Regions from separate parts of the Alcanivorax sp. UBA3183 genome, predicted to be linked through region 2. Evidence: predicted binding sites of a transcription regulator. Region 2 holds the regulator's gene; the other holds the start of a gene.
What was found. The regulator PhoB, encoded in region 2, activates phosphate uptake and scavenging genes when phosphate is short. The targets are predictions, from matches to a motif close to TGTCATANNNNTGTCANA.

Region 1 (5,097 bases), on a different contig from region 2:
AATTCGTCTTCCTGGATGATTTCATCCGCACCGCGGGAAATGAGCGCCAGTTGTTCGTCCACCGTGGCCATGCCTACCTCTATACTGTCCGGGTACCGTTAACACAGGAATAAAGCCCCTGCGAGAAAGCCGGTTATTGTAGCACTTGAACGCGGCCAGAGAAGGCAGGTATCTTTGCAGGTCTGTTTTCGCTGTGCCTCCCGGGCACGACCGGCTTTTTACCCAACCAGGTCCTTCACACTCTCCATGAAAGAACTTTTATCCTCTGCTGGCAGGCTGGTGCGCCAGTTCCCCCGCACCCATTTACTGCTGAGCATGGTTTTGCTGGGCGGCGTCATCCTTATTGCTCTTAGCCCTGACAGCCCCCCGGAACAACCCAGACAACAGGCCAAGACGATTTCCCTACCGGCCAAACCGGCCCGCAAACCCGAGCCCCAGCCGCAAGCCCCACAGGCACCAGAGTGGCAAATCCTGACCGTACAAGCCGGTGACAGCCTGTCCTCGCTGCTGCAACCGCTGGGCGTCGGCGCCGGCCAGGTATTTGCCCTGATCAACAGCGACGACAAGCTGCAACGGCTGACCAAGATCCGCCCCGGCGAAACCCTCCAGGTCACCGTGGATAACGACAACCGACTGACTCAGGTGCAGTACCACCCCTCCAAAGTGGAAACGCTCACTGCCCGCCTCAGGGGCGGCGGCTGGGAAACCCGCCTGAGCCAGCGCGAATACCAGAAGCAGACCCGCTTTGCCGAGGCGGACATCACTGACTCCCTTTTTCTGGCCGGCGCAGCTGCCGGCATCAGCGACAAGCTCACCATGCAGCTGGCCAACCTGTTTGCCTGGGACGTGGATTTCGTCCTCGATATTCGCCGGGGCGATCGGTTCCGCATTATTTATGAAGAGCTGTATCTGGATGGCGAGAAAGTCGGCGAGGGCGACATCCTGATGGCCGAGTTCTGGAATCAGGACCGCCACCTGACCGCCTTCCGCTACGAAACCCGGTCCGGCGACGTGGAATACCTGGATATCAAGGGCGACTCCATGCGCAAGGAGTTCATCCGCACCCCGGTAGCTTTCTCCCGAATCAGTTCCCGCTTCAACCTGAGCCGCAAACACCCGGTACTCAACCGGATTCGCGCCCACAAGGGCATCGACTATGCAGCCCCGTCCGGCACCCCGATCAAGGCCGCCGGCGACGGCAAGGTGATCTTTGCCGGGGTAAAGGGCGGCTACGGCAACGTGATCATCCTCAAACACGGCCAGATCTACACCACCCTCTACGCACACATGCGCGGCTTCGCCAGGGGCATCCGCGTAGGAAAACGGGTCAAACAGAGCCAGACCATTGGCTATGTGGGCGCCTCCGGCCTCGCCACCGGGCCGCACCTCCATTACGAATTCCGCATTAACGGCTCTCACCGCAATCCACTCACCGTGCCCCTGCCCAAGGCGCGGGGCATCAACGACAATGAGCGTTCGGAGTTCCTGATTGCCGCCAATCGCCTCAAGGCCCAGATGACCCTGTTCGCCGAGGCCTCAACCCTGGCCAGCAGCGATGTCCTCTGAGGCCCGCGGCGATTACCTGATTGGTCTGATGACCGGCACCAGCGTGGATGGCATCGACGCGGTGCTGACCCGGATCGGTGACGGACATTTCTCCCTGCAGACCACCCTCAACCAGCCGCTGCCCGATCCTCTGCAAGACGCGGTGCTGGCCCTCTGCCAGCCCGGCGACAACGAAATTGACCGGGCCGGCGCCGTCAGTCGCCAACTCTCCCTATGCTATGCACAGGCCTGCCAGACCCTGCTGGAACAGACCGGCCTGAAGCCACAGCAGATCCGCGCCATTGGCTGCCACGGCCAGACAGTTCGCCACCGGCCCGGCGAAAACGGCTTCAGTCTGCAGCTGGGCTGCCCGGATACCCTGGCAGTGGAAACCGGCATCACCGTGGTGAGCAATTTCCGCAACAAGGACATGGCACTGGGCGGCCAGGGTGCACCCCTGGTCCCGCCCTTCCACCAACAACTGTTTGCCCGACCCGGCCAGCGCCGCGCCATTGCCAACATCGGCGGCATGGCCAACGTGACCCTGCTGGACGGCAACACCCTGCTGGGCGGTTTCGATACCGGCCCAGGCAATGTACTGATGGATCTCTGGATCCGGCAGCACCGCCAGCAACCCTTCGACCGCAACGGTGACTGGGCCGCTGGCGGCGAGCCAGACCCGAGGCTACTGGCACAGCTGCTGGATGATCCCTACTTCCGGCTGCCACCCCCCAAGAGCACCGGCCGCGAGCTTTTCCATGCCGATTGGCTGAAACCACACCTGCCAGGCCACAGTGAACCTCAACAGGTTCAGGCCACCCTGGCCGAGCTGACCGCCCGCAGCATCAGCGACGCGCTGGCGGATTTCGCCCCACAGCAACTGCTGGTGTGCGGCGGCGGCGCCCACAACCACCACCTGCTGGCACGGCTACAGCACCATCTGGAAATTCCGGTGATCAGCACCGAAAGCGAAGGCCTGCACCCGGACTGGGTAGAAGCCGCCGCCTTTGCCTGGCTGGCATGGGCACGGCTGGAAGGACAGTGCGGGAATGCGCCGGTGGTTACCGGGGCGTCCAGGGAAACCATTCTGGGCCAGGTCACCCTGCCCTGAAAGGCGAAGAGCAGCCGCTCATTACCTCGCCATACCCCCCGTAGGAGCGGCGCTTGAGCCGCGAACCATTCGGCCTTTATCGCAAGCAGGTTCGCGGCTCAAACGCCGCTCCTACGGGGAGGTATAGAAAAATGTGCGGACCTATGGCCAGGGCGGAAGAGGATCGTCGAGAGGAGGGAGAACTAAACCAGCCAGAGCGCAAGCATGGCACAGCTGACACCCAGGGTGGCGCCGGCGAGAATATCGCTGGGGTAGTGCACGCCCAGCAGCACCCGTGACAGCCCCACCATCACCGCCAGACCCAGGGCCAGCAGCATCACCGGCGGATAGAATACGCAGAGCAGGGATGCCATCACAAAGGCAGCGGCGGTATGGCCGGAGGGAAAGCTAAAGCGGTCTGCCGGCTGGATAAAGGCAGACAGGCTTTCCAGCGCATCCGCTGGTCGTGGTCGTTTGATCAGGTGTTTCAGCAGCACGAACAGCGGCACTTCCAGCGCGTAGGCGGCCATGGCGGTAAGGGCAAACTCGCTGCCCCCCTGCCGATCCATCCACCAGATCAGCAGTGTCAGGGCCACATAGAAGGGCCCATCACCGAGCCGGGACACCAGGCGGGCCATGCGGGCACGACGGGCGGCCTGGGGCTGCTGAAGCAACCAGCACATGGCACGGGTATCCGCGGCGGTCATTCTTTGAAATGTGGGTTTCGTAGTCATCATGGGGACAGTGTCACCCACGAAAACGACGGAAAGTTGATCAAACGGTGAAGGTTTTGTGACAGCAGGAGATGCAACAAGCAAGACCCATCATGCTGGAGGACGGGCCTGTTGTGTACTAGGGCGAGCGAGAAGGTCCGGCGTCAGACGGAGAAGGAAGACCCGCAACCGCAGGTAGTGGCCGCATTGGGGTTGCTGACCACAAAGCGCGAGCCCATCAGCCCCTTCTCGTAGTCAACCTGGGAACCATCCAGATACTGGATGCTCATGGCATCGACCAGCAGGGTAACGCCTTCCTTTTCAACAATGGTGTCGTCGTCGTTGACCGCCTCATCAAAGGTGAAGCCGTAGGAAAAACCGGCACAGCCTCCCCCCGTGATATACACGCGCAGCTTGAGTTGCGGATTGCCTTCGTCGTCACGCAGTTCCTTGACCTTGGCGGCGGCGGCATCGGTGAATGAGATTGGGGCGGTTTCGGTCATACTCTCGCTAGCAACGGATGGCGGATTGGCCCGTGGCCGGAAAGGCCTACGGGCTGATTATGTTCCAGTACCCGACTAAAACAGTCAAGAATTATTCAGCTGCCGCGGCCTTGGTCGCGGTCTTGCCGGCATTCTTGTCAGTGGCATCCGGTGCCGGCAGGTTGCGACGCTCATCGTCCAGCCGCACCAGCTTGCCGTTTACCCGGGCCCCCATGACCATTTCGATCATCAGGTAATAGACATTCCCTTCCACGGCGGCTTTCTCGGCCAGCTCCAGATTCTCGGTGGCGTGCACATCCCCTTCCACACGACCGTTGATGATGACATTGGGCACCTGAATCTCCCCTTTGACCACCCCGGTCTCACCAATAATCAGACGGCCACCGTCCTTGCCCACACTGATATTGCCTTCCACGGTGCCTTGCACGTGCAGGCCACCAGTGAATTCGATATCGCCCCGAACCGTGGCGCTGGGCGCGACCAGGGTGTGGTTACGATAATCCTGGGACGAACCGGATGTACTACCTGTTGCGGATTTCTTGTCTCGGCCAAGCACGGGTCTCTCCTACTGCCATTTTACGGTTTTTTGTATCTGGTAACGGTTTCTGCCGCCGCTCTCAGCTTCTACGTCCACGGCTTCCAGCTCCACCCCTTCCGGTACCTGAAAGCGGCCACTCAGCTCCTGAAAGTAACGAAACCGGAAGCGCGTCTCACTGCCATCTTCCAGCCAGTCGGTTCCATTCCGGGAAAAAGACTCCCCCTCGCGACTGCCACGCAGGGTGAGACTGATGTCGCCGGACAGATAATTGCGATTATCTCCTGCCTGCACCAGCACCACCCGGTAACGGTAAAAGCCGTTTTCATCATCCGGCTGCAGCACCATTTTTTCAATCTGCAGCCCTTCGCTGGCGCCCGGGGCCATGACGCTCTTGTAAAACACCACCGCCTCTTCCAGCTCGGCAGCCTGATCACGCAGGGATTTTATCTCCTGGCGCAGGGTTTCCCGAGCCTCCCGGGTAACTTCGGTATCGGTGCGGTACAGAGCCAGCTCATTGCGGGCCGCTTCCAACTCACGCTTGGTGCTCTTCAGATCGCTGCGCAGTCGCTGATTGGCCGCGGACGTATCCAGGGCGCCACTGCTACCGGTCCAGAAACCGCCGGCAAACAGCACTACGGCAAGAACCAGCAAACCCACCGTCCATAGCCGGCGACGCTTTTTCTGCCGGGACGGGCTCACCGGCATCAA
Region 2 (3,310 bases):
TCCACTTTCAACTTGAAACTTAACCCCGCCCCTGACAACCGGATGTCCCATGTTTGCCTTCGTTGAACAGCGCTACCCCCAAGCCTGGCCCTATATACAGCTGATGCGACTGGATCGCCCCATCGGTACGCTGCTGCTGCTGTGGCCCACCCTGTGGGCGGTGTGGATTGCCGGTAATGGCACGCCGAGCCTGAAAACCGTGCTGATCTTCATTCTCGGGGTGATCATCATGCGTGCCGCCGGCTGCGTGATTAACGACTTTGCCGACCGGGATTTCGATGGTGACGTGGAACGCACCAAAGGTCGTCCACTGGCCACCGGTGCCATCAGCGCCAAGAAAGCCCTGGCCCTGTTCTGTGGACTGGGGCTGCTGGCCTTTGTGCTGGTGCTGTTCCTCAACGAGCTGACCTTCTGGTTGTCCTTCGGTGGCCTCGGGCTTGCTGTTCTTTACCCCTTCACCAAACGCTTCACCTTCATGCCGCAACTGTTTCTGGGCGCCGCCTTCAGCTGGGCCATCCCCATGGCATTTGCCGCCGAAACCGGGGCAGTGCCGGAAATCGCCTGGCTATTGTATGTGGCCAACCTGGTGTGGACTGTGGCCTACGACACCGAATACGCCATGTGCGACCGGGAAGACGACCTGAAACTGGGCATCAAGAGCACCGCCATCCTGTTCGGCGATGCGGACCGGCTGATGATCGCCATCCTCCAGGGTCTGACTCTGCTGGCGCTGATCATGGTGGGACAACGGCTGGACTTCTCTTGGCCCTGGTACGTGGGCCTGGGCGGCATGACCCTGAGCTTCCTGTTCCAGCACAGTCTGATCCGCTACCGGGAACGCTGGCCCAGCTTCCACGCTTTTCTCAATAACCACTGGGCCGGAGCGTGCGTGTTTGTCGGGTTATATTTCCAGTATCTTTGAGTGGCAAGCTACAAGCTTCAAGTTGCAACGCGACATAGGGTAATGCCACTCGTTAGCCGTGATGACCCGCGCTGAGATTTTTTCTGTTTTTCCTCAGCAGCGCGAAGTGCCGTATCCATCCATCGGCACATGCCCTGAATTGGTGTTATAGCTCGCCTCTTGCTTTTCCCCCAAAAATCCGCCCAACTTGTCATACGGATGTCACAAAAAAGCAATCTAATAGGGCAACATAGATAGACAGGCAAGGAAGGAAAGCCATGTCCCGTAACCGTATTTTGATTGTTGACGACGAGCCCGCTATTCGGGAAATGGTGGCCGTTGCCTTGGAGCTGGCTGATTTTGATGTGCTGGAGGCAGAAAATGCCCAGCGCGGCCACGAAATTATTGTCGATGAACGCCCGGATCTGGTGCTGCTGGACTGGATGCTGCCGTCGATCACCGGCATTGAGCTGGCCCGCCGCCTCAAGCGTGATGAGACCACCAACGAGATCCCCATCATCATGCTCACCGCCAAGAGCGAAGAGGACAACAAGATCCAGGGCCTGGATGTGGGCGCCGACGACTACATCACCAAGCCATTTTCCACCCGCGAGCTGATTTCCCGCATCAAGGCGGTACTGCGCCGGGCTTCCAGCACGGCGGCGGACAAGGCCATTGAAGTGGAAGGTCTCTGCCTGGATCCGGTCAGCCACCGCATCAGCGCCGACGACGAGCCCGTGGACATGGGCCCGACGGAATACCGTCTGCTGGAATTCTTCATGAGCCACCAGGAACGGGCCTACTCGCGCACCCAGTTACTGGATCAGGTGTGGGGCGCCAACGTGTATGTGGAAGACCGCACCATCGATGTGCATATCCGTCGCCTGCGCAAGGCCCTGGCCCCCTTCGGCTACGACCGTTTTATCCAGACGGTACGCGGCACCGGCTACCGTTTTTCAGTAAAATCCGCCAAGGCAGGCTGAACCGATCCGGTTTGCGCTACGCATTGCGCGCAATCAGAAGAGGTGGTGCAATGCGAGTCGGTTACGATTAATGCACCCACGTAGCCGCAACGGGGCGGTGGAAGCGAGATCATGAAAGCCAGTCTGGCCAAGGAAGTAAATCGCATTGTCGGCCTGTTACTGCTGGCCGCTCTGGCGGCGTTAGCGGTGGGCAACATCTGGCCACTGCTGGCAGGCATGCTGGGCTATATCATCTGGAGCACCCGGCAGTTGTTTGGCCTGTACAGCTGGCTGGTGCGCGATGACCATACCGAGCCACCGGACAGCACCGGCCTGTGGGGCGAGTTCTACACTCGCCTTGAACACCTTTTCCAGAAAGAACGCCGCGCCCAGGAAAACCTGCAAGGCATCATTCACCGCGCCCAACAATCGGTGAATGCCCTGGAAGATGTGGTCATCCTCATCGATCAACACGGCTACCTGGAGTACTGGAACCAGGCCGCAGAACACTATATGGGTTTCAATGCCCGCCAGGACCTGGGCCAACCGCTCACCAACCTGATCCGCCATCCGAAATTTACCGAATACCTTAGCCAGGGAGATTTTCGTGACGCCCTGGAAATTCCCTCGCCGGTAGACGACAACCGCATCCTGCAATTTCGCGTCACCGAGTTTGGTGTGGGCGAACAGTTGATGATGGCCCGGGACGTGACCCGGCTCCATCACCTGGAACAGATGCGCAAGGATTTCGTGGCCAACGTGAGCCACGAACTGAAAACCCCGCTGACCGTGCTCAAGGGTTACCTTGAAACCCTGCTTGATACCGTACCGGAAGAACAGTCGCGCCTGCGCCGGGCGCTCACCCAGATGGACAACCAGTCCAACCGCATGGAAGCTCTGGTCTCGGATCTGCTGTTGTTGGCCCGACTGGAAGGCACCGACGCGGACAACCTGAGCCAGGCGGTACCGGTCCACGGCATGCTCAAACGCATGCGCGAAAATGCCCTCGCACTCAGCGCCGACAAGGCCCACAGCATCGAGCTGGACGTGACCGAAGAGGCCCGCCTGATCGCCAACCCGGCAGAGCTGGAAAGCGCGTTCGGCAACCTGATCACCAATGCGGTGAAATACACTCCCGCCGGTGGCCAGATCCAGATTCGCTGGTGGCAGGATGAACGCGGCGCGCATCTGGCAGTGAGCGACAACGGCGTCGGCATTGATCCGGCCCACATTCCGCGCCTCACCGAACGCTTCTATCGCCCGGATAACAGCCGCGTCACCGAGACCGGCGGCACCGGTCTGGGCCTGGCCATCGTCAAGCACGTGATGATCCGCCACAACGGCAAACTGGAAATCAAGAGCGAACTGGGCAAGGGCAGCGTCTTTACCTGTCATTTCCCGGCGGATCGGTTGGTGAGTAAACCCACGGCGGTGGCGGGGTAAAAAG

Region 1: the regulator PhoB is predicted to act here: its motif matches at 3,416-3,433, upstream of B3Q33_RS11935 (phosphatase PAP2 family protein).

Annotation. Positions count from the first base shown of each region.
Region 1 is NZ_DEXN01000039.1:1,308-6,404, forward strand. Features, by position in the region: gene tyrS (tyrosine--tRNA ligase) at 1-71, opposite strand, end outside; gene B3Q33_RS11925 (OapA family protein) at 247-1,566, shown strand; gene B3Q33_RS11930 (anhydro-N-acetylmuramic acid kinase) at 1,556-2,656, shown strand; gene B3Q33_RS11935 (phosphatase PAP2 family protein) at 2,839-3,318, opposite strand; gene erpA (iron-sulfur cluster insertion protein ErpA) at 3,513-3,851, opposite strand; gene B3Q33_RS11945 (bactofilin family protein) at 3,943-4,407, opposite strand; gene B3Q33_RS11950 (DUF6776 family protein) at 4,417-5,097, opposite strand, start outside.
Region 2 is NZ_DEXN01000046.1:28-3,337, reverse strand. Features, by position in the region: gene ubiA (4-hydroxybenzoate octaprenyltransferase) at 50-922, shown strand; gene phoB (phosphate regulon transcriptional regulator PhoB) at 1,180-1,884, shown strand; gene phoR (phosphate regulon sensor histidine kinase PhoR) at 1,996-3,306, shown strand.